DNA from 4 places in the Dyella sp. SYSU CM1112 genome. Region 2 is predicted to be linked to each of the others. Evidence: riboswitches for the same ligand, from Rfam matches in the RefSeq annotation. Region 2 holds a riboswitch; each other region holds the start of a gene.

The links. A riboswitch is a leader RNA that binds a small molecule or an ion and turns the genes downstream of it on or off. The one in region 2 is predicted to bind cobalamin.
Region 1: it holds a riboswitch for cobalamin, as region 2 does, so the genes downstream of both, cobO (cob(I)yrinic acid a,c-diamide adenosyltransferase) here and metE (5-methyltetrahydropteroyltriglutamate--homocysteine S-methyltransferase) in region 2, are expected to answer to the same signal.
Region 3: it holds a riboswitch for cobalamin, as region 2 does, so the genes downstream of both, AC4HNJ_RS05550 (ribonucleoside-diphosphate reductase subunit alpha) here and metE (5-methyltetrahydropteroyltriglutamate--homocysteine S-methyltransferase) in region 2, are expected to answer to the same signal.
Region 4: it holds a riboswitch for cobalamin, as region 2 does, so the genes downstream of both, AC4HNJ_RS09585 (TonB-dependent receptor domain-containing protein) here and metE (5-methyltetrahydropteroyltriglutamate--homocysteine S-methyltransferase) in region 2, are expected to answer to the same signal.

Annotation. Positions count from the first base shown of each region.
Region 1 is NZ_JBZEGI010000002.1:214,333-221,443, reverse strand. It holds gene clpB (ATP-dependent chaperone ClpB) at 1-201, shown strand, start outside; gene AC4HNJ_RS04140 (TonB-dependent receptor plug domain-containing protein) at 358-2,841, opposite strand; cobalamin riboswitch at 3,082-3,307, shown strand; gene cobO (cob(I)yrinic acid a,c-diamide adenosyltransferase) at 3,503-4,105, shown strand; gene AC4HNJ_RS04130 (cobyrinic acid a,c-diamide synthase CobB) at 4,102-5,397, shown strand; gene cbiB (adenosylcobinamide-phosphate synthase CbiB) at 5,394-6,314, shown strand; gene cobD (threonine-phosphate decarboxylase CobD) at 6,307-7,111, shown strand, end outside.
Region 2 is NZ_JBZEGI010000002.1:319,511-326,621, reverse strand. It holds gene AC4HNJ_RS04545 (D-alanyl-D-alanine carboxypeptidase family protein) at 1-328, shown strand, start outside; gene metK (methionine adenosyltransferase) at 430-1,626, opposite strand; gene metE (5-methyltetrahydropteroyltriglutamate--homocysteine S-methyltransferase) at 1,813-4,092, opposite strand; cobalamin riboswitch at 4,290-4,501, opposite strand; gene AC4HNJ_RS04530 (class I SAM-dependent methyltransferase) at 4,548-5,378, opposite strand; gene AC4HNJ_RS04525 (alpha/beta hydrolase) at 5,476-6,381, opposite strand; gene dusB (tRNA dihydrouridine synthase DusB) at 6,466-7,111, opposite strand, start outside.
Region 3 is NZ_JBZEGI010000002.1:560,264-567,374, forward strand. It holds gene AC4HNJ_RS05535 (peptidase C13) at 45-434, shown strand; gene AC4HNJ_RS05540 (MFS transporter) at 548-1,837, shown strand; gene AC4HNJ_RS05545 (glycoside hydrolase family 27 protein) at 1,954-3,159, opposite strand; cobalamin riboswitch at 3,395-3,602, shown strand; gene AC4HNJ_RS05550 (ribonucleoside-diphosphate reductase subunit alpha) at 3,902-6,304, shown strand; gene AC4HNJ_RS05555 (hypothetical protein) at 6,525-6,752, shown strand; gene AC4HNJ_RS05560 (ribonucleotide-diphosphate reductase subunit beta) at 6,775-7,111, shown strand, end outside.
Region 4 is NZ_JBZEGI010000005.1:156,103-163,213, forward strand. It holds gene AC4HNJ_RS09580 (efflux RND transporter permease subunit) at 1-1,854, opposite strand, end outside; gene AC4HNJ_RS09585 (TonB-dependent receptor domain-containing protein) at 2,194-4,092, opposite strand; cobalamin riboswitch at 4,243-4,502, opposite strand; gene AC4HNJ_RS09590 (GntR family transcriptional regulator) at 4,626-5,378, opposite strand; gene zwf (glucose-6-phosphate dehydrogenase) at 5,568-7,058, shown strand; gene pgl (6-phosphogluconolactonase) at 7,055-7,111, shown strand, end outside.

The DNA.
Region 1 (7,111 bases), 110 kb from region 2:
GAGGTTGATGACAAGGCCCTGGATCTGCTCGGCAATGTCGGCTTCGATCCGGTATACGGTGCGCGTCCACTCAAGCGTGCGATCCAGCAGCAGTTGGAGAATCCGCTAGCGAAGGAAATCCTGGAAGGGCGTTTCACCTCGGGTGACACGATTGCGGTAAGTGCTGAAGGTGGGCATCTCGCTTTCCACAAGCATGCGTGACAGGCATCACCCTCCCCTGCGGTTAGCGGGGGAGGGGTGAAGCAAGCCCGCCGTGAGTGCGACCTGGCCGCAAATTTCTGCCGCAAAAAAATCCCGGCTCAAGGCCGGGATTTCCATGCATGCATCGCACAAGTGTTTGGCAGTGGGCTTGTTGAATCACCAGTGATAGATCACTTTGGTGTAATAGTAACGCCCATTGAAGCCCGCGGGTGAAAATTCTGAGTAAGGAATGGTGCCGTTGTTGTTGTTCGCGGCAATCACCTTGTCCGGATAACTGTTGGTGACATTGTCCATGCCCAGTGTGAATGTCCAGCTGTCCAGGTTGTAGCTGCCAGCCAGATCGAACACCCATTGCGGGCTGAAGGTCTGGTTAAGCAGGTACGTGCTGTTGCTATATGCCGTAAAGCTGCCGTAACGGGTGAGGTTGCCATTGAATGCCCAGTGACCCAACGTGTAGTTCTCGTTGAGGATCAACTTGCTTCGTGGCGTGGAGTTGGCCAGCAGGCCTTTGATGTCGCGATAGGTCACACGCTGCAATTGCAGGCCCAGCGCTTCCAATTGTGGCGGATTCGGCGCTACGCCCATGACTTGCGTGCGGTTGTAGTTATAGCTCAGCGTGCTGTCCAGCACGCCATCGTTGCCGAAATCCGAATGGTAGCTGGCGACGATGTCGCCGCCCTGAGTGCGTGTATCTACCGCGTTGGTGAAATACTGCGCCGAGCTATAGGACACATTGGTGATGCCATGCGCGGCAAGGTAATCCACCACCGCCGGATTGTTGAGTCCGCTCAGCGTGCTGGAGAGCACGATGCGGTTGTAGATCTGGATCTGGTAGATATCCAAGGTCAGCGTCAGCGGGTCGATCGGATTGAACACCGCGCCGACGGTGTAGTTGTGCGAGCGCTCCGGACGCAGTGACTGAGCTCCCAGCAATTGCGCTACCGGATTGTTCACTGGCAACAGGCCGGTCTGATAGATGCCAGGCGCTACCCCAGGTCCTGCGTTGCTGGGTGTCAGGTAAAGCGAGCCGATCTGGGAATAGTCTTCCTGCGCCAACGACGGGGCGCGGAATCCGGTCGAGACGCTGCCACGCAACGCGAAGCGATCGGTAAAGTCGTAGCGTGCAGCCAAGGCACCCGACACCGTGTTGCCGAAGTCGTTGTAATCCTCATGCCGTACGGCGAACGAGGTGCCGAGTTTGTCGGTGAGGTTGGTTTCCAGACTTACATACTGCGCTACGTCGCTGCGACTCCATGAGCCCACGTTCACGGGACTGTAGCCACTGAAACCCTGCGCGCCCCCGCTCACGCCCGATGTGCCCACGTAGTACGAACTCGGATCGCCAGCACTGATCTGATACGTGTCGCGTTGATACTCGCCGCCGAAGGCCAGCGTTACCGCATTGGGCAACCAGCTCAGGTTGAAGTCTTTTGCGATATCGACATCGGCGACCTGCTGCGCGGATGAGACCACGCCATCGAAGAAGCTGTTGGGCGTATAGCCAAAATCGTGCAGGAAGGCGTAGTTGGCGGTGTGGATCGTATCCAGCGATACACGATTGCCGCCGTAGTTGGCGCTTACATCCCAGCGCCACCCGCCACTGGTTGTGCCGCGTACGCCGGCTACCAGCGCCTGATCGGTGCTGCGAGCCTGTAGTAGCGGTTGATAGCCGCCGGGATAGAGCGACGTAAGCAGGGACGCTACTGATGACGGGTAGCCATAGGGATTGCGATACAGCTCGTCGGAAATCGCGTTGCGATCGTGGTAGCTGCCAAAGGCATAAAACTGGATGTTGTTGGTGAGGTCGTATTGCGTGTTCAGGAACAGATTGTGCTCGCTCACCGAGGGATCGCCGAACACTTGTTTCTCACCGAATTGGGGATAGCGGATGTCGACGCCGCCATGATTGGTCGGATCTTGATGCCCGTCATCCACGCTGATGCGCAGCCAGCCTTTGTCACCGCTCAATGGAATGCCGAAGTTGGCCGAACCCTGCCATTGTCGTCCGCCGCCGCGTTGGTATTGGCCGCCATCCAGCTCCACCGAGCCGCCTTGCGCACCATGCTTCAGAATGATGTTGATCACACCGGCGATCGCGTCGGAACCGTATTGCGCAGACGCACCGTCACGCAGCACTTCAATGTGATCGATGGCAGAAAGCGGAATGGTGTTGAGATCCACCGGAGCTGAACCGCGGCCGATGGTGCCGTCCACGTTCACCATGGCGCTGTTGTGCCAGCGCTTGCCGTCGACCAGCACCAGGACTTCATCCGGAGCCAAGCCGCGCAACTGTACGGGACGTTGCGAATCGGTAGTGTCGGTGGCGGAAGGGCGCGGAAAATTCAGCGAAGGAATCAGGCGCGCGAGAGCAGTGGAAAGTTCGGTGGTGCCGGTGCTTTGCAGGGCTGAAGCCGGTACGACGTCGATCGGCGATAACGAGGTGCTGTCGGTTCGATTCTGCGCGCGTGTGCCGGTCACGATCACGGCCTGCAGGTTTTTCGCTTTGTCGCTGGAGGCTGCTTGCGAGGTGTCCTGGGCAGCAGCGGTGGTGGCGAGTGCCAACAACACTGAAGCCGTGAGAAGTTTGATGGAATCGTTCTTGGGCCTGCCTTGATAAGGCGAGCGGTCGTCTTTCTTCATTGCGAGTTTTCCCCTAGCTTGTTGTTTTGCTGCGGGGCAGCAATTTCAGATTAATGACAATGAGGCGGACCATCAACCGACGATTAGGCGTCCGAAAGTCCAAATGGAAATATCGCTACCCGGCATGGACTTACTCCCTATGTCAGCCATTGACGCGGGCCGCCTCACGCCAGCATCGTTATCGGTCGGTGCAGCTGGCGTGTAACGACGCTCGGGCTAGGCGTCCTGGAGCAGGACATTTATGATGCTCCGGCCTAAGGTGACTGCTGGCCCTAAAGCCAGTGGTTGAAACGGGAATCCGGTGAGATCGCTCAGTGTCAGGGCGATGACTCCGGAGCTGCCCCCGCAACGGTAGGCGAGCAACAGGTCCACAGAGCGCCACTGTGCCGAGCACGGGAAGGCGTGGGCCAGAAGGCGCAGGCCTTCGCTCGCAAGCCCGGAGACCGGCCTTATGCGAGAGCTTGCCTCGGCAGGCTTTAAACCAGACAGGCGGAGGGCCGTGTCCGGGTGCCACGCCTCGGCGTGTTGCCGCATCATCTTCCTTCCGTGTGTCGAGCGCCCTTGCCGGGCACACGATAAGGAGTGCATCCATGAATGTGTCTTTCCCGTTTGCCGACCGTGCCGCGGTGCGGCCATGAGCGAACGTTCGCCGCGCGATGACATGACACCCGAAGAGCGTCACCGCGAACGCATGCAGCGCAAAAAAGAGTTGGTCGATCGCAAGATCGCGCGCGCCACGATCGATCGGGGCGTGCTGGTGGTGAACACCGGCAACGGCAAGGGCAAGAGCTCTTCCGGTTTCGGCATGCTGGCGCGTTCGCTGGGGCACGGCTTCAAGTGCGGCGTGGTGCAGTTCATCAAAGGCACCTTTTCCACGGGTGAGGAGGCTTTTTTTCGCCATTTCGCCGGCGACCAGCTCGACTATCACGTCATGGGCGAGGGCTTTACCTGGGAGACTCAGGACAAGGCGCGCGACATCGCAGCGGCGCAAGCCGCATGGTCCATCGCCGCAGGCATGCTCGCCGATCCCGCTTATGACTTCGTATTGCTGGACGAGCTCAATATCGCCTTGGTGAAGCAATACGTATCGCTGGAGCAAGTGCTGACGGCCGTGACGGCACGTCCCCCACGCCAACATGTCGTCATCACCGGCCGCGGCGCACCGGATGGATTGATCGCTGTCGCCGACACGGTCACCGAGATGCGTGTGGTCAAGCATGCTTTCGAGGCCGGCATCAAGGCACAAAAAGGCGTGGAGCTATGAGCCATGTCCGGCACTGCCCGGCCTTGCTGGTTTCCGCGCCGGCATCGGGGCAGGGCAAGACTTCAGTGACCGCTGCACTTGCCCGCTGGCACACCCGGCAGGGGCGGCGCGTGCGTGTGTTCAAGACCGGGCCCGATTTCCTCGATCCCACGGTGCTGGCCTGCGCCGCAGGTACGCCGGTTTATCAGCTCGATCTGTGGATGTGCGGCGAAGCGGATGTACGCAAGCGTCTCTTTGATGCCGCGGGCGATGCTGATCTGATCCTGGTGGAAGGTGTAATGGGGTTGTTCGATGGCGCGCCGTCCAGCGCCGATCTTGCACAGCAATTGGGCGTGCCGGTGATGGCGGTTATCGATGGTTCGGCGATGGCGCAAACCTTTGGCGCGCTTGCCTGTGGCCTGGCAACCTACCGTGAAGGGCTGTCGATGTATGGCGTGGCTGCCAATCGCATCGGTAGTGCTTATCACGCGCAGCTGCTGAAAGAGAGCCTTCCTGCCTCCTTGCACTGGCTCGGCGCATTGCCGCGCGAAGAGCGGCTTGCGCTGCCGGAACGGCATCTGGGTTTGATCGCGGCAGCGGAGCTATCCGATATCGATGCGCGACTCGATGCCTTGGCCGATGCGTGGGCGCAACATGCCGCAACGGCACTGCCGCCGCCTGTTGCATTCGAAACCTCGGCCAGCGAAAGCATTCCGCCCCTATTGAAAGGACAGCGTATTGCCGTGGCGCGCGATGACGCATTTTGCTTTATCTATCCGGCCAATCTGGATCTATTGCGCGCGGCGGGTGCGGAATTGTGTTTCTTCTCGCCTTTGGCCGGTGATGCCTTACCCGACTGCGAGGCCGTATGGTTGCCGGGTGGTTATCCAGAGCTGCATCTGGATGCCTTGTCGCGACGGACCGACTTGCATGCAGCCTTGCGCACGCATCGCGATACCGGCAAACCCATGCTTGCCGAATGTGGCGGATTGCTCTTCGCGCTCGATGGGCTGACGGATCAAAGCGGGCACGAGGCGACGATGGCGGCTTTATTGCCCGGTCGTGCGGTCTTGCAACCGCGGCTCGCAGCGTTGGGTCTTCAGGGCGTTGATCTGCCTGAAGGCAGCTTGCGCGGGCATACTTTTCACTACGCGCAGGCATCGATCGATGCGGAGCCGATCGCACATGCGTTCAATCCCAATGGGGGCCCTGGCCGCGAGGCGGTCTATCGCGATCGTCGCTTTACCGCCAGCTTCGTGCACTTCTACTTTCCTTCGCATCCCTCGGCGGCCTTGGGCTTGTTTCGCGCATGAGCACCATGACGGCCATGCTTGCCGCCGTTTTGCTTGATGCATGGCTAGGCGAGCCGCGCCGTGGGCATCCTCTGGTGGCATTTGGCCGTCTAGCCGTCTGGATCGAGCATTGCATACATGCGGATCGACGTGTGCGAGGTATATTGGCGTGGGCGTTGGCCGTGCTGCCCTTGGTTCTGATGCTGCGGACCATCCAGCAAGCTGTGCCGGCATGGGCGGCATGGTGCATCGCGGTCATAACGTTGTATCTGGCGCTAGGCTTGCGCAGTCTTGGAGAGCATGCGCGGCCCGTGGCCGAGGCGCTTGCCAGGGATGATCTCGATGCGGCTCGCCATGCCGTCGGGCGCATGGTCAGCCGTGACACTGTGGCTTTGAACGCACAGCAGGTTGCCGCCGCCGCGACGGAGTCCGTGCTGGAAAATGGCAACGATGCCGTATTCGGCACCTTGTTCTGGTTTGCCGTGCTCGGAGCGCCCGGTGCACTGCTCTATCGACTGGTCAACACGCTTGACGCAATGTGGGGTTACCGAACGCCGCGCTATGAGCGGTTTGGCTGGGCGGCGGCGCGCATCGACGATGTGCTCAACTTCCTGCCCGCGCGGCTTACCGCGTTTACCTATGCGCTGGCTGGGCATTTCGATGGTGCGTGGCGATGTTGGCGCACGCAGGCTGCGCAATGGGACAGTCCCAATGCGGGCCCGGTCATGGCTGCAGGCGCGGGCGCTCTCGGTGTGCAGCTGGGCGGTGCGGCGCCGTATCACGGTGTGTGGGAGGCGCGGCCGCCACTCGGCGAAGGTCAGGCACCCGATGCCGGTTCCATTCACAAAGCATGTCGTCTGGTCCGTCATGGTGTGGTGATCTGGATGCTGGCAGCGCTGCTGCTTGGTATAGCAACAAGCGGAGGCATCCATGCTTGAGCATGGCGGACGTTTGCGGCGTGCTGCGCACAAGTACGGCATCCCATGGGAGCAATGGCTTGATCTGTCCACGGGTATCAGCCCGTTCGGTTGGCCGGTGCCGGCCATCCCGCCTGCAGCGTGGCAGTGGCTTCCGGAGGAAGAGGACGGTCTGATGGATGCGGCGTATGCGTACTACGCAGCACCGCATATATTGCCGGTGGCGGGTTCGCAGGCGGCCATTCAAGCGTTGCCGTCGCTGCGTGCGCCGTCACGTGTCGGCATCATCGCACCCGGATATGCCGAACACCGGCAAGCATGGGAACGAGCGGGACACCAGGTGAGCGGCATGGCTGCCGATGCATTGTTCGCCGAGCTTGCATCCTGGGATGTGCTGGTCTTGATCCATCCCAATAACCCTGGCGGAGATCGCTTCGAACCGGAGCAGTTGTTGCAGATCCACGAAGCGCTTGCAGCGCGGGGTGGCTGGCTGGTGGTGGATGAGGCGTTCATGGACGTAACGCCAGACCGTAGCTTATGCCCACACACATATCGCGAAGGTCTGATCGTGCTGCGCTCGGCAGGCAAGTTCTTTGGTTTGGCGGGTGCGCGCGCCGGGTTCGTATGTGCCGCCCCCGCTTTGCTCAATGCGTTGCAGGAGAAGCTCGGACCGTGGACATTGAGCGGGCCTACGCGCTACGTATTGCAGCATGCGCTGGTTGATACATCCTGGCAGATGCACGCGCGCGAGCGCCTTCTGCGTACGAGCGAACGCTTGTCTGAATTGCTGAGTCGGTACGGACTTGCCCCTGCAGGAG
Region 2 (7,111 bases):
TGGCTTTGATGACCGGTCGACGCCGGAGACACTCGTGGCCCAGGCCGGCATGCCGAGCCGGGCACACCGCGTGCTGGCTGCGCTTTCGCCGATCGGAACCGCCGAAGCGGATGAAACGGCGCCAGCGCCTCGCCACCATTACCATCACCGGTGCGAGGGCGAGCATTGCCGTGTCGCACGGACGGGTTGCACTGCTCATCGCGGCAAGAGTTGCACGCGTGCGAGACGAACGACACATTCAAAGACCCCCGTCCGCTTCGCTCATCGCAAGAGCAAGAAGACAGTGATGCTGGCTTCCTCAGCGGATGACGATAAGCCTTCGGAATAAACGCGCTGCATGTTGTGGCAGCGGCATCACTGGTGGATGCATAAATAAAAACCCCGCGGCTCGCACCGCGGGGTTTTTCATGTGGCGCTCTTGGCTTCGCCTTACAGCTTGGCGTCTGCGCGCAGGGCATCGGCCTTGTCGGTCTTCTCCCAGGAGAAGGCGGTGTAGGTCTTGCCGTCCGGGCCTTTCACTTCGTAAGGCGTGCGGCCGAAGTGACCGTAGCTGGCGGTCTGCTGGTACATCGGGTGGATGAGGTCCAGCATCTTGATGATGCCGTAGGGGCGCAGGTCGAAGTGCTTGCGGATCAGCTTTTCAATCTTCTCGTCGGCGATCTTGCCGGTGCCAAAGGTGGTCACCGAGATCGAGGTGGGCTCAGCCACGCCGATCGCATAGCTCACCTGCACTTCGCAGCGGTCGGCGATGCCGGCGGCCACGACGTTCTTGGCCACGTAGCGCGCGGCATACGCTGCGGAACGGTCCACCTTGGACGGATCCTTGCCTGAGAATGCACCACCACCGTGACGGGCCCAGCCGCCGTAGGTGTCGACGATGATCTTGCGACCGGTCAGGCCGCAATCGCCTACCGGACCGCCAATCACGAATTTGCCGGTCGGGTTGATGTGGAACTTGGTGTTCTTGTGCAGCAGCTTGGCCGGCAGCACGGGCTTGAGGATGTACTCGCGCACGGCCTCGACCAGGTCTTTCTGCTTGACGTCCGGATCGTGCTGGGTGGAGAGCACGACGGCGTCGATGGCCGTGGCAACGCCATCTTCGTAGCGCAGCGTGACCTGGCTCTTGGCGTCCGGACGCAGCCAGGAAAGCGGCGAGTTCTTCTTCTTGCGGATCTTGGCCTGCTGTTCGACCAGGCGGTGCGAGTAGTAGATCGCAGCCGGCATGAAATCCTTGGTTTCATTGGTGGCGTAGCCGAACATCAGGCCCTGGTCGCCGGCGCCCTGTTCTTCAGGCTTTTTGCGATCCACGCCCTGGTTGATATCCGGCGATTGCTTGCCGATCAGATTCAGCACACCGCAGGTAGCGCCATCGAAACCGACGTCGCTGGAGTTGTAACCGATGTCCAGGATCACCTTGCGGGTAAGCGCTTCCAGGTCGATCCAGGCACTGGTGGTGATTTCGCCGGCGACGATCGCCACGCCGGTCTTCACCATGGTTTCGCAAGCGACACGTGCGCGCTGATCCTGGGCCAGGATCGCATCCAGCACGGCGTCGGAGATCTGGTCGGCAACCTTGTCCGGATGGCCTTCGGAGACCGACTCGGAGGTGAAGAGGTAATTGCTCATCGTGGCTTATATCCTTCTTTACGGATAAAGAGATGTAAAAGGGAGTTGCGCATGATACACGCACCAGCCCGGGGTTTCACTGCCCAGTCTGGCATATCCATGTGACCGTGAGGCCCGGGTTCAGCCCATGCTGGCGGGGGACTGCCGCTGCGTCCCCTCCCCTTCAAGGAGAGGGGACGGGAGGTGTCAGGTTTCGTTTTCTGTCAGTACTGCGCGCAGGGTTCGTGCGGCACCGACCATGGCGGCCAGGGCCGGTTCCGTTTCTTCCCAGCCGCGTGTCTTGAGCCCGCAATCGGGATTGACCCATAGCTGTGGCGGTTCCAGCACGGTCAAGGCCCGTTCGAGCAGATCCGTCATTTCGTCTTGCGACGGCACGCGCGGGGAGTGGATGTCATACACACCAGGGCCGATGGCTCCTGGATAGCGGAAGTTCTCAAAGGCTTGCAGCAGTTCCATCTTTGAGCGGCTGCTCTCGATGGAAATCACGTCGGCATCCAGCGCGGCAATGGTCTCGATGATGTTGTTGAATTCGCTGTAGCACATGTGGGTATGGATCTGGGTGGCATCGTGCAGGCCGCCGGTCGAGACGCGAAAGCAGTGGACCGCCCAATCCAAATAGGGCGCTTGCTCGGCTTGCCGGATCGGAAGGCCTTCGCGCAGTGCGGGTTCGTCAATCTGGATAACGTGGATGCCGGCGCTTTCCAGGTCATGCACTTCGTCGCGCAGGGCCAGGGCGAGTTGCAAGCAGACGTGCTCGCGCGGCAGGTCGTCGCGCACGAACGACCACTGCAACATGGTCACCGGTCCGGTCAGCATGCCTTTTACCGGCTTGTCGGTCAGCGACTGCGCGTAAGCCGACCAGCGTACCGTCATGGGGTGTGGCCGCGCGATGTCGCCCCAGATGATCGGGGGTTTTACGCAGCGCGAACCGTAGCTTTGCACCCAGCCGTGGCGCGTAAAGGCAAAGCCGTCGAGCTGTTCACCGAAATACTCCACCATGTCGTTGCGTTCGGGTTCGCCGTGCACCAGCACGTCGAGTCCGATACGTTCCTGGAAGCGAATGACGTGTTCGATTTCCTCGTGCAAGGTGGTTTCGTAACGCTGCTTATCCATACGCCCCGCGCGATGCTCGGCGCGAGCGTGGCGAAGTGCCTCGGTCTGTGGAAAGGAGCCGATGGTGGTAGTGGGCAATAACGGCAGCGCGAGCTTGTCCGCCTGCACTTTGCATCGATGCATCAGGCGAGAGCGACGCTGCGTGGCTTGCGGACTCAATCCGCGGACACGCGCACGGACGTCTTCACGCTGCACGCCGTGTGCCTGTGCGCGTGCGGCGAGCTGGGCGGCCTGTGCATCCAGAATAGCCGTGGCGTTGCTGTCGCCGTGGAGTTCGTTTGCATAGAGCCGTAGTTCTTCCAATTTCTGGCGAGCAAACGCCAGCCAGTTCTGCAGGTCGCGTGGTAACGCGGTTTCCTGCGCCGCGTCGACGGGAACATGCAGCAGCGAGCAAGACGGCGCGAGCCACACATGGTCGGTTCCGCGGGACTCGGCAATCGTTTGCAGGAGTGGCCGCACGCGTGCGGGATCGCTGCGCCAGACATTGCGTCCGTCGACAATGCCGGCGCTGAGCACGCCCTGCTGCGGCAGTGCAGACAGGAGTGCGGGAAGTTGTTCCGGTGCACGCACCAGATCGACGTGCCATCCATGGACCGGCAGGCTGGCGGCCAGTGAGAGGTTGTCGCCAAGACCTGCAAAATAGGTGGTCAGCAACCGCTTTGGAGAACGTCCCGTCGCCAAGGCTGTGTAGGCAATGCGGTAGGCGTGCCGGGTCACGGCATCCAGATCCTCTACCAGGCAGGGTTCGTCCAACTGGATCCAGGAAACGCCGGCGCGTGCAAGCTGCTCCAACAGTTCGAGATAAGCGGGCAGCAGTGCCTCGAGCAAGTCGAGTGCAGGGCTGCCGTCGCGGGTCTTGGACAGGCGCAGAAACGAAACGGGTCCAAGCAAGACGGGACGGCCTTCCAATCCCAGCGCACGCGCCTCAAGCCATTCGTTGAGAGGTTTGTTGACGGTAAGCCGGAAGCGCTGGCCTGTGTGGAGTTCCGGCACGATGTAGTGATAGTTGGTGTCGAACCACTTGGTCATCTCCAAGGCGTGCAGTGTGTGGTTGCCACGCGCCATGCCGAAATAGCCGGCCAACGCATCCTCCTGCCATAGGGGGCGGTAACGGTCGGGCACCGCGTCGAACAAGACGGCGGTGTCGAGCACGTGATCGTAGAACGAGAAGTCATTGACGGCGACCGTGCCGATGCCTGCCGCGTGAGCAAGCTGCCAATGTCGACGTCGTAGTGCGTGTGCCGTGTCGAGCAGGGATCTAGCGTTACCGTTGCGCCAATGCTGTTCCAGTGCGCGCTTGAGTTCACGGCGGTGGCCGATGCGCGGAAAACCAAGATAAGTGGTGTGTGTCATCGTGTATTCCTCATTGCAATGCGTGGCAAAGAGGAACGAAGGCAGACGCGACCAGGGCATTGCCATGTGCGCGCCGTCGACCTTCGCCCCCGCGGGCGAGCTGGGTAAACCGCGGGCAGGCTGGCGCTGCGTCAGTGGGCGACGCGGTGCCGGCTCTCCCCGCGGAGATCCCAGGTCGTACGAAGCGCCGTTGCGAACGGGTGGCTTCGGCTGGGGCAGGTCTTCGGGCTCGTGGACCAGGCATTACGCCGCCTACTGTTCGCCGCTTCCCAGGCAATAGCCCAGTGCTCATAGCGAAGGTCGTTTCCACACACCGCTGCGGGGCAGCGCCGGAATCCAACCGGCTTCCCTTTTAATTGCATCTCTTTATTCGGATAAAGAGATGAAAACCTCAGCGGGCGAACAGTAGCCTCAACGCATAGCCATGGTCAATGACTCTCGGCAGGGCGAGCCGGTCAATACACCACGGCGCGTGCTTGTACGAAGGCGAAGAAGAACACCGCGTTGGGATCGTTGCGCACGGCCTGTAATTCACCGCGCATGCCATCGACGGTTACCGCATCGGTTTTTCCGGCGGCAATGAGTTGTTCCGCGGCGGAGAGCAGCAGTTCTTCCCAGAACGCGATCATCTGCTTGCGGCGCCCGGGCTGACGATTGTCCAGCAGCACGCTTTTCACTTCGGTTTGTACGTCGCGATAACCACCGGCCAGCAGCAGGTTGCCGAGCTTGGCGCCGATGAAGGGATCGCCGCCGCTGTCGTATTGGTGATCGTTGAAGGCCATCCAGTAACGCAGCAGGTTGGGCGAGTAGGGATCGAGGAAGAACGAGGCATTGAGCACCTCGGTCACGTAAATTACGGCGCCAGGGCTGAGCACGCGACGAACTTCGCTCAGCACGCGCGCAGGGCTGGGCATATGTTCGAGCACCCAGCAGAGATAGGCGGCATCGAAACTCCGGTCTGCGAAAGGCAGATCGGCGGCGTCGGCTTGGCGCAGCGCGTAGCGCGATGCACACCATGCCTTCGCGGACAGGTTGCGTTCGGCGGCAGCCAATTGCGTAGGCGAGCGGTCGATGCCCGTGATGTGCAGGTCCGGAAAACGGCGCAACAGTATTTCGGTTTGTGCCCCGACACCGCATCCCACTTCGAGCAGATGGCTCGCATTGCTGTAATCGATGTGGCTGTAGAGGGTGCTTTCGAACATGCGCGCCTGACGCATCAGACGCGATTGCTCTTCATCCGAAAAACCATGGATGTAGGGGAAGTCGCCGGTAGCGATGCTGTTCATGCCAAGCTGTCCGCAACCCCATGCACGGCGTGCCTTCAATGACGCAGGCGCGTAGCTACGTTACTCCGTCACCTTGTTGCCGGGGAGTGCATGCGGCTCAGTGAGCAAGGGCTATGGGATGGGCGTGGATGAAACGCATGACGTCGTCCAGCGTCGGCGCATCGGCGTGGAACGGGCGAGACAGGGCAAATACCAATGCGTTGTGGCTTACGCCGGGGTACAGGCGCAACCAGACTTCTTCGTGATGCGCCTTGAGTACATGGGCAAGCGAGATGGCGTTGGAGGGTTCGACTTCATGGTCGGCTTCGCCTTGCAGCAGTAGCATGGGAGGCTCGTGACCGTGCACGAAACGCACGGGCTGGGCGCGTGCTTGTGAGGCGGCATCACGGCCGAACATGCCGAGCATGTCCTTTTCGCTGGCGGGAATCGGCATGAAGTCATAACAGCCGGCCAGGCCGATAAAGCCGGCCAGATCGAAAGGATGCAGATTGTAAGGCGTCAGCCACGATGGATCGGTTGCCAGCAGTGCGCCGATCTGGCCGCCGGCCGAGTGCCCCATCACAAAGATGTCGTTCGCCCGTCCACCCCATGCTGTAGCGTGGGCAAATGTCCACGCGACCGCTCGCGCGGCGTCCGTCATGAAGCCGTCCATCTTCACGTGTGGGTATTTCCGATAATCCGGAATGACCGTCACGACGCCATGCGAAGCCAGTGCCGTCCCCACGAAGCGGTACCACGCGCGTTCGCCGCGGACCCAACTGCCACCATAGAAAAACACCACGACTGGGGCGTGTTCCGCATTCCGTGGTCGGTACACATCCAGCTTCAGCTGGTGCTGCGGATCGAAGACGATGCCATGTTCTGCCACGATGCCGGCACGGCGATCGGTGGCGTTCAGTCCGGCAAACAGGCTCGCCTCACAGCCGCTGAGCAGCAGTGCGACGCTCAAGAGGATGGCGATATGCAGCGGAAACTTCAGCGAGCGGGCGAAGGAGAGGTACATCGTGGCGTGGCATCAAGAACGACTTGCCGATGATGCCTGCTTCGGCGCCGCAAAGGCTTGCGAACATTTATCGGAATGCGTCATTCAAGCGGCGATGCGCCACTGCGCTTGCAGCCCTTCGAAGTATTCGCGCGTCAGGCGCAGTTGGTCGTGTGCGTGCTCGGCGCGATTGACGACATCACGAAAGGCCGTGTTCTCGGGCCGATCCTTTGCATACCAACCCAAGTGCTTGCGCGCGATACGTACGCCGGCCTGTTCGCCGTAGAACGCATAAAGATGTTCCAGATGGCCAAGCAAGATGGCCGAAACCTCCAGCGGTGGAAGCGCTGGCAGCATTTCTCCAGTCGCCAGGTAGTGGGCGATCTCCCGGAAAATCCATGGCCGTCCTTGCGCGCCGCGGCCGATCATCACCGCATCGGCACCCGTTGCGTCGAGTACATGCCTGGCTTGTTGCGGTGTCGCGATATCGCCGTTAGCGAGGACCGGTATGCGAACGGCCGATTTCACTGCGGCAATCGTGTCGTATTCGGCTTCCCCTTCGTATTTGTCCGCACGTGTACGTCCATGCACGGCGAGTGCCGCGATGCCGTTGTCCTCCGCAATGCGCGCGATAGTGAGGGCGTTCTTGTGCTGCCGATCCCAGCCGGTGCGGATTTTCAGCGTGACCGGGACTTCTACCGCGCTCACTACCGCTTTCACGATGCGCGCGACCAGCGGCTCGTCTTGCAGC
Region 3 (7,111 bases), 240 kb from region 2:
GGGGGCTGTACTGTGCTGTCTTCGCATGAACCCGGGAGTTATCCATGCTGACGATCCTTGCTGTGGCGCTTCTCGCTGGCACATCGCCCGCCGCACCTGCCGATGACAGCTTCACGGCACGTGTGCAGCGCGCCAAGTTGATCGAAGCAGGATCCACCGGACCGGCGTACCAAAAGCAGTTCTGGGCCAAGACCGGCAACCCTATGACGGATGCGCTGAAAGGCTGCCTGGCAAGCAACACTCCCGCCGATAAATCGCCCTTTACGCTGGTAGCCGATATCTCGCCCGACGGCCATCCCTTGAATGTGGACGTACGCGCGCCGACACCGGTCGCCAAATGCCTGGCCGGTCAGTTCTCCGCGTGGACGTTTCCCAAGCCGCCGAAACTGTCCGATTCAGTCAATTATCCGATTGAGATCGATGTGAGCATGTAAGGCTCGCCACCTCGTGCCTGCCTTTGCGATCATTCGGCACGCATGACTGCTCGCACGCTGCTACGTTCGATGTATGTCACGTACCGGCGTCGTGTCGGATAAGGAACCTATTGATGTCCCACGCTGCGGTAGCGCATTCCCGGCGCGAACGTTTCAAGACCATCTTCCGCGTTGTCAGCGGCAACTTTCTGGAAATGTACGACTTCATGGTCTACGGCTATTACGCCCCGGCCATCGCCAGAACCTATTTTCCTAGTCACAGCGCTTACGCCTCGCTGCTGCTCACCCTGCTCGCGTTCGCAGCAGGCTTTGTCATGCGACCGATAGGCGCCATCGTGCTCGGCGCCTATATCGACCATCACGGCCGTCGTCGTGGTTTGCTGCTCACCTTGAGCCTGATGGCGATCGGCACCTTGTTGGTAGCCGCCGTTCCCGGTTACGCCACGATCGGTGTGCTCGCGCCATTACTGGTGCTGGCAGGACGCTTGCTGCAAGGTTTTTCGGCCGGTGTCGAACTCGGCGGCGTGTCGGTCTATCTCTCGGAAATCGCCACGCCCGGACATCGCGGTTTCTACTGCTCATGGCAATCGGCCAGTCAGCAAGTGGCAGTGATGTTCGCCGCCGCACTGGGCCTGACGCTGCACTATGCATTGCCTGCACAGGCGATGGAAACATGGGGCTGGCGCATTCCCTTTCTTATCGGCTGCCTGATCGTTCCATTCCTGTTGCTGCTCCGCCGCTCGCTGGAAGAAACCGAAGCGTTTCTTGCACGGCATCGCCCCGGCATCGGCGAGATCTATCGATCGATGATGGCGCATGCCGGCACTGTGCTGGTCGGCATGGCGATGGTGATGATGACCACCGTGTCGTTTTACCTGATCACCGCCTACACGCCGACCTTCGGTTCCGCCGTCCTGAAGCTGTCGCACCTGGATGTATTCACCGTCACCCTGTGCGTGGGCATCTCCAATTTCATCTGGTTGCCGCTGATGGGCGCGCTGTCTGATCGCATCGGACGCCGCCCGTTATTGCTCGCTTGTACCTTACTTGCCCTGACGACCGCCTACCCTGCCTTGCATTGGCTGGCCGCGTCGCCCGATTTCGGCAAACTGCTCGGCGTGGAATTGTGGCTCTCCTTCCTCTACGCCAGTTATAACGGCGCACTCGTGGTCGCCCTGACGGAGATCATGCCGATAGAAGTACGCACCACCGGTTTTTCATTGGCCTATAGCCTGGCGACAACGGTCGGCGGCTCCAGCCTGGCCATATCGCAATGGCTGATTCACATCACCGGCAACAAGGCAGCGCCAGGCTTGTGGCTTTCTTTCGCCGCATTGTGCGGTCTTATCGCTACCTGGATGGCTTATCGCCATCCGCAACACCGAACGCTGCACCGACTTTAGTTTTTCAGCAACGGCATCGCCTACCAGTAACTTGATGCGTGCATGAATGCGTCATCCCCGCGAAGACGAAGATGACGCATCGGCATAGCGACGCACACCTACCAAGGCGCATGCTGCTAGCGTTTTGCTCCGCTCACCTTCAGCAGCACCACGCCATAAGCCGGCACCTCGAACACATGCCGGCTGTCGATCCGCCCGAGATCGCGGTGCTCCCACACATCGCGTGCCGTGACGCTATCACCCAAGCCGAGCGCCTTCAGATCCAACGTCGCATCCAGCGAGTGGTTGAGCGTGTTGAGCAAGCCCACCGCCATCGATCCATCCGCCAGCGGGCGCGACCAGAGCTGGATGGGACCAGCCTGCATCACGCGACCACCGGCGATGCCGCGTGCATCCTGATCGATCGCAAGCACTTCGCGATTAGTCAGCACCTCGCGCGTCACCGCACTCATGGACGATAGGTCATTGCCTGCAATCAACGGCGCAGCCAGCAGCGCCCACAGGCTCATGTGCGTGCGTTCCTTATCCTGCGAATCCATGCCCTGGTTGCCGATCTCCAGCATGTCCGCATCGTTCCAGTGGCCAGGTCCCGCGTAACGCTCCAAGCCTAGCTGCGAATTGGCGTTGAACATCATGCTGATGTAGTTCGCCTGGATGTCATCCGTGGTGCGCCACAAGTTGGCGCCCAGGTCCGCGCCCCATTCCCACACGCGGCCCCAGCCATAACTGCACAGCGCATAGACGATAGGACGTCCGGTGGCGTCCAATGCCTGCCGCATCCGTTGGTATGCCGCTTTCATCATGGCCGTTTGCTCGGCCAGGCTCTTTCCACGCATGTGCCGCGAAAAACTGCACAGATCGTATTTCAGGTAATCCACGCCCCAGCTTGCGAACAAGCGCGCGTCCTGCGCCTCGTGCCCGTAACTGCCCGTGAAGCCGCCGCAGGTCTTTTCACCCGGCGAGGAATAGATGCCGAATTTAAGGCCCTTGCTGTGCACGTAATCGGCCAGTGCCTTCATGTCGGGAAATTTCGCGTTCGGGTGCAGCATGCCGTGCGCGTCCCGCTGCCCCTGCCAGCCGTCATCGATGATGACGTAACGATAGCCGGCCGCCGCCATGCCACTGGATACCATCGCATCGGCCGCGTGACGGATGTCCACATCGGTGACGTCGGCGCCGAAATGGTTCCAGCTGTTCCAGCCCATCGGCGGCGTCGGAGCCAGCGCGGCATCGTTGATCGAAGCGGCCTGCACCCAGCACGGCCATAAGAGCAGGCATGCCACCCACCACCAGCGGACTGCCATTCGACGGTACCCGTTCATCGCTTCACTCCCCAGGGACATGCCTTGGAGCTTAGCGAACGACCCGCGGCTGTCATGTGTCCGGCGTCATTGGGACGCACCGGAAGGGCCGCGCCCCATCGACCATGGATCAGCCCGCCATCGTGTTATGGGCAGTCCGTCACAAAAATCCCGCAAGCCGCGCGGCGCCTGGTTTCAGGCTGCTTATCCACCGGCTTATCCACAAATTATTGGGTTGACCGACACAGATTACCCCGATATGTTGTGCTCCGTCGGTCGCCGTCGCCAGGTAAACGGAGGCGGCTCGGGAATCCGGTGCGAATCCGGAACTGCCCCGCAGCGGTAAGCGGAGACGAACGCCCCATGGGCACTGGTCGATTCGCGACTGGGAAGCCGGGGTCATTAGGCGGGTCGCAAGATCCACATCCGCAAGTCCGAAGACCTGCCGACACGGCATGACTGGAACGTCATGCCGCCGGTGACGGCTTCCGCGGGGAAGTGTGTCGCACGATGCGGATGTCACCCGCATCGGACGACTCCCCACCCTAGCTGCCACATCAGCCCTGCGCGCGGGAGCAGGCGGTTGAGTCCAGGGAGTCCGTCCATTCCAACCGGATCGTTCCGGCCGGGACGGCCTCCACAACCCGGAGTGTCCGACATGCAACCTCTCGATACCGAATCGCGCGAGCGCACCGCCGCCCGCGCGGACACGACCGCTTTTTCCGCCGATACCGATCCGTCATCCCCTGCCAGCCCTGTCACGATGTCCGTTACTGCCGAAGCTCCTTTCACCCTGACCCCGCCGCACAACCCCGGCCAGATGCGCGTCACCAAGCGCAATGGCAAGCAGGAAGTGGTCGACGTCAACAAGATCGTCCGCGCGGTAACACGCAGTGCCGAGGGCCTGCACGCTGTCGATCCGCTGCGCGTGGCGCTCAAGACCATCGGCGGCCTGTATGACGGCGCCACCACGCAGGAGCTGGATCAGCTTTCCATTCGCACCTCCGCCGCATTGACGGCCGAGGAACCCGAATACGGCCAGCTCGCCGCACGCCTGCTCAGCGCCTTCATCGACAAGGAAGTAAGCGGCCAGGAAATCCAGAGCTTCTCGCAATCCATTGCACGCGGCGCAGAACTGGGCATCCTCAACGCGCGCCTGCGCGATTACGTGGCCGAGAACGCGCGCAAGCTCAACGATGCGATCGATCCGCTCGCCTCGCGCCGCTTCGAGTACTTCGGCCTGCGCACGGTGTACGACCGTTACCTGCTGCGCCATCCGCAGCTGCGCAAGGTGATCGAAACGCCGCAGTACTTCTTCATGCGTATTGCCTGTGCACTGGGCGGCAATGAGATCGGTGAAACGCTGGAACTGTATCGCCTGCTCTCTTCGCTGGAGTACATCGCCAGCTCGCCGACATTGTTCAATGCAGGCACGGCGCATGAGCAGCTGAGTTCCTGCTTTTTGCTGGATTCGCCGCAAGATTCGCTGGAATCGATCTATGAAAAATACGGCGACGTCGCCAAGCTCAGCAAATTCGCCGGCGGCATCGGCCTGGCTTATTCGCGCGTGCGTTCGCGCGGCTCGCTGATCAAGGGCACCAATGGCCACTCGAATGGCCTGGTGCCGTGGCTGAAAACGCTGGACGCTTCCGTCGCCGCCGTGAACCAGGGCGGCAAGCGCAAGGGTGCGGCCTGCGTGTATCTGGAGCCCTGGCACGCCGACATCGAAGAGTTTCTGGAATTGCGCGACAACACCGGCGACGAAGCGCGCCGCACGCACAATCTCAACCTGGCGAACTGGATTCCCGACGAATTCATGCGCCGCGTGGAGCACGACGGGCACTGGTCGCTGTTCGATCCCAAGGTCGTGCCGCATCTGGTCGATAGCTGGGGCGAAGCCTTTGAGTACGCTTACCACAAGGCCGAAACCGAGGGCCTGGCCGTCAAAACGGTGAAAGCGCGCGAGCTGTATGCACGCATGCTGCGTACCCTGGCCCAGACCGGCAACGGTTGGATGACGTTCAAGGATCGCAGCAACGCCACCAGCAATCAGACGGCCAAATCCGAGAACGTCATTCACCTCTCCAACCTTTGCACCGAGATTCTGGAAGTGACCAACGCCGGCGAGACGGCGGTGTGCAATCTCGGCTCGGTCAATCTCGCGCGTCACGTAGTCGACGGTGCGTTCGACTTTGCCAAGCTCGCCACCACCGTACGCACCGCCGTGCGCCAGCTCGACCGCGTGATCGATCTGAACTTCTATCCGATTGCTACGGCCGCCACCGCCAACCGCAAATGGCGCCCGGTGGGTCTGGGCGTGATGGGTCTGCAGGACGTGTTCTTCAAATTGCGCCTGCCGTTCGATTCCGCCGAAGCCCTGGAGCTGTCCACGCGCATCGCGGAAGAGATCTATTACAACGCATTGGCGCAATCGAACGCGCTGGCAGAGGAATATGGCGCGCATCCCGGTTTCTCCGACAGCCGTGCCGCCAACGGCGAGCTGCAGTTCGATTACTGGCTGAACGCGAAGCTGCACGATGCCGGGCGCTGGGACACACTGCGCGAAGCGATCAAGGTGAAAGGGCTGCGCAACTCATTGCTGATTGCCATTGCTCCCACCGCGACGATCGCCTCCATCGCCGGTTGCTACGAATGCATCGAGCCGCAGGTCAGCAATTTGTTCAAGCGCGAAACCTTGTCCGGCGATTTTCTTGTCATCAACCGCTACCTGGTGGAAGAACTCAAGACCCTGGGTTTGTGGACCGCCGAAATTCGTGACGCGATCAAGCTCGCGGAAGGCTCGATCCAGGGCATCGCTGCCATCCCTGAGCGTCTGCGCTCGATCTATCGCACGGTATGGGAATTGCCGCAAAAAGCCTTGATCGACCTCGCTGCCGCACGCGGCGCCTACATTGACCAAAGCCAGTCGCTGAACCTGTTCATGGAAAACCCGAACATTGGCCAGCTCAGCTCGATGTACATGTACGCCTGGAAGGCAGGCATCAAGACGACCTACTACCTGCGCTCGCGCCCGGCGACCAAGATCGCCAAGACCACGGTAACAGCACCCGCTACTGCGACACCGGCGCCCAACACGCAGGAAGCGGCCACCGCTGCAGTGTTCTGCTCATTGGAAAATCCGGAGTACTGCGAGGCGTGCCAGTAATCACCTCGTCGGCTCATCGCAAGTCAGGGTCCAGCGCCTTTGCAGATATGCACGTCACCCGATCCCAGCTTTCGCCGGGACGACGAGCTTAAAAAGTCAATGCGGTCGCGACACCTATCACCCAGCCGTCCTGAGTCTTACATCAGCCCCTCAAAATCAATATGAGCATATGTCGCATCTTGGCCTCTGAGTCCACATTCACTCAACGCACATGACAGGAATGAAGCCCTTCCGCAATCGCAGTGGTCGCTCCGGCGTGAGTGGCTACGCGATGGGCGAGGGCTTCATCCTGGCTCGCTTCATCAACGATGGTACTTACGCATACACCGATGCCGCGCCCGGCCACATACACACACGCAATATGCAGCGGCTCGCCGAGGCTGGCATCGGCCTGTCCACTTACATCAGTCGCTTCGTGCGTGGGCGTTATGCGCGCAAGCCGGATTGAATGTTTCCATTGAGGAATTTCCATGTCTGATCATCCCTCGCACATCCTCGATCCGGGCTTCGAACTCACCCTGCGTCCGATGCGCTATCCCGAGTTCTACGAGATGTATCGCAACGCGATCAAGAACACCTGGACAGTGGAGGAAGTGGACTTCTCGCTCGACGTCACCGACTTGAAGTCGAAGATGACAGAGGCAGATCGCCATCTCATTCATCGTCTGGTGGCCTTCTTCGCCACCGGCGACACCATTGTCGCGAACAACCTGGTGTTGAACCTGTATCAGCACATCAACGCCCCGGAAGCGCGCATGTACCTGTCGCGCCAGCTGTTCGAAGAAGCGCTGCACGTGCAGTTCTACC
Region 4 (7,111 bases), on a different contig from region 2:
ATTGCCTACTGCGCCGCCGTTCTGGTTGTTGCCGCCGAGCATGGTCAGAACATCGCGCGTGGCCGGGTCTTTCTGGATGATCGCATCCACCTGTTTTACCCGCGTGGCCAGCAGGGTCGGCGAGATGTTGGCGTCCGCGCGCACGTTGAGTTGCAACTGGCCGGTGTCTTCATCCGGCATGAAGGTGCCGCCGGCGGTTTTCACGACCGCCATGCCAAGCACCACGGTGAGGACCAGCAGCGTAAGCGGTTGCCAGCGCATGAGCCGACGATGGCGCATGGCCCAGTCGAGGGCGCGTTCGTAGTGACGATGCAGCCAGCGGTCGAAGCGATGCAGGGCTTGTTCGATACGCGAGGGTGGCTGCGATGTTTCCGTATCCAAGGTGAGGAAATGACCGCATAGAGCCGGCGTGAGCGTCAGCGAAACAATCGCCGATATCACGACCGCCGCGGTCAAGGTGACCGAGAATTCGCGCAGCAACATGATCAGCATGTTGTTGCCGAACAGCAGCGGTGCGAAGACTGCGATCAGGGACAGCGTGATGGAAATCACCGTGAAGCCGATTTCGCCCACGCCGCGCAGTGCGGCATCGAGCGGCGCTTCGCCATGTTCCATATGGCGCACGATGTTTTCGATCACCACGATCGCATCGTCCACCACAAAGCCGATGCACAGCACCAGCGCGACCAGCGACAGCGTGTTCAAGGTGTAGCCGAGCGACCACATCACCACGAACGCGCCGGCGAGCGATAGCGGCACGCTGAGCGCGGCGATCAGCGTGGGACGCAGCTTGCGCAGGAAAACCAGCATCACCAGCGCCACCATCGCGATGCTGATGAGCAATGCGACCTCTACTTCGTGCAAGGCCGACTTGGTGGTTTGCGTCAGGTCGAGGATCGGCGTCATCTGCACGTCGGCCGGCAACCATTGACGCAGTTGCGGCAGCTTGGCGCGGATGGCTTCCGCCGTGGCGACGGAATTCGCTTCCGGCCGCTTGTTGATTTGCATGCCCACTGCGCGCATGCCGTCGAACCACGCCGCCTGGTATTTGTCCTGTTCGCCGCTGGTGATCTTGGCGACGTCCGACAGGCGCACCGGCAAGCCTTTCCGGTTGGCGATGATCAGGTTGGCGAAATCCTGCGGCGTGTGCAGTGCGTCGTTGGCGGTGACGGTCATCTGCGTCTGGCCGTCGCTCAGGATGCCTTGTGGCGAGGTGACGTTGGCCGCACGCAAGGCGTTGGCGATGTCGTTGGCGGTGAGTCCCTTGGCCGACAGGGCGGCGGTATTGATATCCACGCGCACCGCGTGCGCCGTGCCGCCGAACACCTGCACCTGCGCCACGCCGGGAATCTGCGCCACCGCCGGGCTGAGCAAGGTATCGGTGAGGTCGTAGAGCTTGTCCGGCGGAAGGCTGCTGGAGGTCAGCGCGATCAGCAACACCGGAATCTGCGAGGTATCGAATTTGAAGTACTGCGGCGGGCTCGGCAACGAGCTGGGCAGGTCGGGTGCGGCGGCATTGATTGCCGACTGCACATCCTCGGCAATCTTGTCGACATTGCGACCGAAATCGAAGCGCACCATGATCGTGGCGCTGCCTTGCGTGGCATTGCCATACATTTCCTGCACGCCCGGGATGCGCCCCAGGTGGCGTTCCAGTGGCGCCATCACCGTGGTCGCCATGGTCTGCGGACTGGCACCGGGCTGCGCGACCGTGACGAACACGCCGGGAAAATCCAGCGTGGGCAATGCGGCGACGCCCAGCATCAAGTACGCGCAAAACCCGGCAATCGTCAGGCCGATCGCCAGCAATGAGGTACCGATAGGCCGACGGATAATCGGCGCGAAAATATTCATCGCGTTACCTGTGCAGCGTCAGGTAAATGCAAGCCATGCCTGCGCGTCTCCAGCGCGGGCAACGGCGCAAGCGAAAAGAAGGGCGCAATCATGGGCACCTTTATGCCTGGGAAGCCAGACCTGCAAATGTGCCTGAAGTCCGGCCGTGCCGAAAGGCATGGCGCGGCCGGAGATGTGAAAAGACGTGTTGCGGGACTGCCGGACATGGCGCCCTCCCCTGCATGCAGGGGAGGAGGGTTGGGGCGGGATTGCCCGAGCGTGCGCTGAGACCGACCGCTACGCTGTAGCAGCCGTTGCTGCTGCTAAGCGAACCATAGGGTGCTCAAACACGCCGCTTTATCAGGGGCTGTAACGCAAGGTCAGATACCAGGTACGCCCTAGCTGGTTGTAGTAGTAGGCGGTCTCGTAGCTGTGATCGAACGCGTTCGCCAGTTTGGCTTCCACCTGCCAGCCGGGTGCGAAGGTGTAGCTGGCGCGCAGATCGGTGGTGGCGTAGCCGCCCAGGCGATAGACGTTGGCCGCGTCGTCATAGCGCTTGCCGGAAGCGAATTCCGTTACGCCGAGATTGATCTTGCCGAAGCGGCGGTCGACATCGATGCGTGCGGTGCGCTCGGCACGGCGTGGCAGGATGTTGCCGTTGTCGGCGCTGCCGTCGTCGTCTTTCGGCTGCAGCAGCGTGAGATAGCTTTGTACGCGCCAGTCGTCCACATCGAAACCGAATTGGCCTTCAATGCCGCGGATGCGCGCGCGGCTGATGTTCACAGGAACGAATTCGCTGTTGAAGCCGATCAGGTCGGTGATGCGTGTCTGGTACGCGTTTACACCCCAATTCCAATGATCGAGCTGTTGCGTGAGGCCGACTTCAACGCTGCGCGAGGTTTCCGGCTTCAGGTCCGGATTGGAGGTGGGCACGCCGCCGAAAGCCGGGAAATACAGATCGTCGAAGGTCGGTGCATGGAAAGCGGTTCCATAACTCACCGATAGCACGGGCCCATGTTCGAAGTGATAACCCCAGGCCGCGGAGCCGGTGTTGTGGTTGCCGAACTGATCATTGTGATCGTGACGCGCGGAGACCTGTATTTCGTTCTGGCCGAAGGTGCCCTGGTATTGCGCAAAGGTGCCGGTATCGCCGCGCGTGGTCTGCTCGAAGGCGGTGTCGCTGGTGATGTGTTCCTGCTCATAGTCCACGCCTACGGTGAGCAGTTGATTGGAGGTGAGCGTGATGTCGTTCTGCCACGAGGCCTGGTTGCGGCGGGAATTGAAATAACCGGTGCCGGTGCGTGGGTAGTACAGGCCGAAATAACTGCCCTGGTAGAACGTGGCGTCGTCATCGCGGGTTTGCCCGGCGTCGAGCGTGACTTTCCAGATCGAGAGCGGCGAAAAGCTCAGGCGCGCGCCGGCTACGTATTGCTCTTCGATGGCGTCATTGCCGCCATAGGGGCTGCCGGTGTATTCGGCGTTGCTTTTGCTGCGCAGCCAGTCGAAGGCCAGTTCGGTGCCGTTGTCCCAGCGATAACCGAAGTTGGCGAAGCCGTTCCAGTTGCGGTAGGCGTCATTGCGCGGATCGTCGACGAAACAGGCGACACCGAGTTCCGCCGCACCCATGCGGCAGGCGGGAATGCCGCCGGTGTATTCGCCGCCGAGGCTGGCGTTGTACCAAAGATGATCGGTGCCGCCGGACAGGCCTGCCTGCCCGTTGACGAAACCGTGGCTGCCGCCCGTCACGCTGACGGAGGGCGAAATACCGCCGTTAGGCTGGCCGTGGCGGGTAAAGATCTGGATCACGCCACCCAGCGCGTCGGAGCCGTACAGGCTGGCGCGCGGTCCGCGCACGATCTCGATGCGGTCAATGACGTTCACCGGAATCTGTTCCAGCGCGGCCAAGCCGGAGCTCACGGAGCCGATGCGTATGCCATCGACCAATACCAGCACGTGCGTGGCATTGGTGCCGCGCACATAGACGGAAGTCTGCTGGCCGATGCCACCCGTTTGCGCAATGGAAATGCCAGGAAGGCCGGTGAGCAGATCAGCCACCGAAACCGGCTGCAGCCGTTCGATGTCTTCGCGCGTAATGACGGTTACCGATGACAAGGCATCGTTGGCGGTAATGGCGGTACGGGTGGCGGTGACGATCACCGGCGTCAACGTGCCGCTTTGATCGGAGGTGGTTTGGGCGTAGAGGGCCGGGCTGGCCAATCCGGCCAGCAGCGCCGCTGCAAGCGCAGTCTTCTTCAACATGATGTGTATGACCCCTTGCCGCACGTCCCCGCGCGGCGCAGATGAATGACTGGCGCCAAAGGGGAAAAGCAGCGGAAAGAGCGGGCAGGCGACGGCTGCAGCGCGATCTCCGTGCCTCGCCCGCCGCGAGCACCAGAACCTGGAGAGCCATTCAAGGCTCTGTCGCGGGCCGGTCTCCGGACTTGCGAGTGGCATGCGGATCCGCATGCCGCCGAACGGCGCCTTCCCATGTCGTGCACAGTGGCGTGTGACCGTTCGTGATAGCTGCCGGCCATGTCATGGACCGACGGCGCTACCGCGCTCGCTTACCGTTGCGGGGGCAGTGCCGGCCTTGCTGTGGGAACACAGCGCACCGGCTTCCCGTTTCATCCCCTGGGCGAACAGGGGACACCCGAAACGGGCGCCACTGTAGCGGTTGGGGACGGCCAGGGCAATTCGCCGTTATTTCCACCGCAAGAACATTTCCACCGCAAGAACGAATGACCCCTCTCCTGTAGGCGGGGGAGGTCATGTCTCGGTTGTAATGCGCGGCATCAGTCCGTCTGCAATTCCGCTACGAAGTCGTAGATGTCGCCGCGATACCAGGAGGTGGTGAATTCCACCACGCGGCCATCGTCGAGGAAGCTGCGGCGTTCGATATGCAGACCGGCACTGCCCACGCTGACATGCAACAAGCGGGCCTGACGCGCCGCCAGCAACACGGCGCGCAAGCGCTGCAACGCACGCACGGGGCGGCTGTTGTGCTTTTCCAGTGCTTCGTACAGCGAGTCGTGCACTTCGTGCGGATCGGGCAGCACACTGGCCGGCACCACGCTGCGTTCGATCGCCAGCGGCTCATCTTCGGCATAGCGCACGCGGTGCAGGCGCGCCACCAGCACGCCGGGGGAAAGGTTCAGTGCCATCGATTCTTCCGGCGTCACTTCGCCCACGCTGCGTTCGAAGAATTCGGAACGCGGATGCAAGCCGCGTGCACGCAGGTCTTCGGTAAAGCTGGTCAGCCGCGACATCGGCTTGATGATGCGCTCGGCCACAAAGGTGCCGGCGCCGTGGCGCTGGGTGAGCAGGCCTTCTTCAACCAGGCCTGAAATTGCCTTGCGTACCGTCACGCGCGACAGACCCAGGACCTGCGATAAATCGCGTTCGCTGGGTAAGGTCTGGCCCGGCTCGATGTCGCGATGCTGGATCACATTGCGAATAGCCCGGCGCAGCCGCAGGTAAGCCAGCGGCTGATGGGTGGTCGTATCACGGCTCAGGCGCCGGTATTCCTCGGCCAGGGCACTTTGCATAGCTGGCAACCATACCAATGGCGAACCACTGGCACAACAGGGCGTTACACGGGGTGGCCGCCAGCTTAGGAAAATTTTGCATACGATTGCACACCGAAAACACTGGTATGGCCTGGTATGTCATTGGTACGATCAGAGTTCCCCTGGCAGCCGCATCCCCGCGACTGCCCGCATTCCATGAGGTGAGTTGTGACTGCACCTGCTCAACCGGTCGATCTGTTCGATCTGGTGATTTTCGGCGGTACCGGCGACCTGGCCGTACGCAAATTGCTCCCTGCCCTGTTTCATCGTTTTATCGACGGCCAGATCCAGCCCGGCAGCCGCATCATCGGCGTGGCCCGCGAGGGTCTGGATGACGACGGTTATCGCGCGCAAGTCCGCTCCGCCATCAACGGCGCAGCCAAGGCGCAGGCGGACAAGCTCGACGCCTTTCTCAAAATGGTGCACTACCGTCCGCTCGACGCCCGCAAGGACAACGGCTGGGACGACTTCGCCAAGCTGATGGGCGAACAGCCCGATCACGTGCGCGTGTTCTATCTCTCCACCTCGCCCGAATTGTTCGTGGACATCTGCCAGCGTCTGGGCGGCTACGGCCTCAACGAGGGCAAGTCGCGCGTAGTGCTGGAAAAGCCGATCGGTCATGACCTGGCCAGCGCCAACCGCATCAACGATGACGTCGGCCGTGTCTTCGCGGAATCGCAAACCTTCCGCATTGACCATTACCTCGGCAAGGAAACGGTGCAGAACCTGCTGGCGCTGCGCTTCGGCAACGCCCTGTTCGAGCCGCTGTGGAACGCCGGCCATATCGATCACGTGCAGATCACCGTGGCGGAAACGCTCGGCGTGGGGCGCCGCGGTTCCTATTACGATCATGCCGGCGCGCTGCGCGACATGGTGCAGAACCATATGCTGCAGCTGCTGTGCATGGTGGCGATGGAGCCGCCCTCTTCGCTGTCGCCGGATGCGGTGCGCGATGAAAAGCTCAAGGTGCTGCATGCGCTCAAGCCGATCAATGAAGCCAACGCTGCCCAACTCACCGTGCGCGGCCAGTACCGGGCGGGCGCGGCCGAAGGGCAGAGCGTGCCGGGCTACATCGAAGACTTGAACAGCGATAGCAAGTCGAAGATCGAGAAGTCCAATACCGAAACCTTTGTGGCCTTGAAGGCGGAAATCGCCAACTGGCGCTGGTCCGGCGTGCCGTTCTATCTGCGCACCGGCAAGCGTCTGGCCGAGCGTGTGTCGGAAATCGTGGTGGCGTTCAAGCCGGTGCCGCATTCCATCTTCACCGCTTCGGCCGGTCCGCTGGCACAGAACCGCCTGGTGCTGCGCCTGCAGCCGGATGAAGGCGTAAAGCTGTGGCTGACCATCAAGCATCCGGGTCCGGGCGGCCTGCGTCTGCGCCACGTACCGCTGGATATGAGCTTCGCCGAAGCGTTCGGCGTGCAACAGCCCGATGCGTATGAGCGTTTGCTGCTCGACGTGGTGCGCGGCAACCCCACCTTGTTCATGCGTCGTGATGAAGTGGAGGCCGCATGGAACTGGGCCGACCCGATCCTCGCTGCCTGGGCGGCGACCGGCGAGTCGCCGCGTCCGTACACCTCCGGCACCTGGGGACCGAGCGCGGCGGTAGCATTGATTGAGCGCGATGGCCGCACTTGGGATGAGGATCACGAGCCGTGAGCGCGAAGCACGCCTTGCATGCGTTCGATGACGCCCAGGCGCTGGCCGAGGCC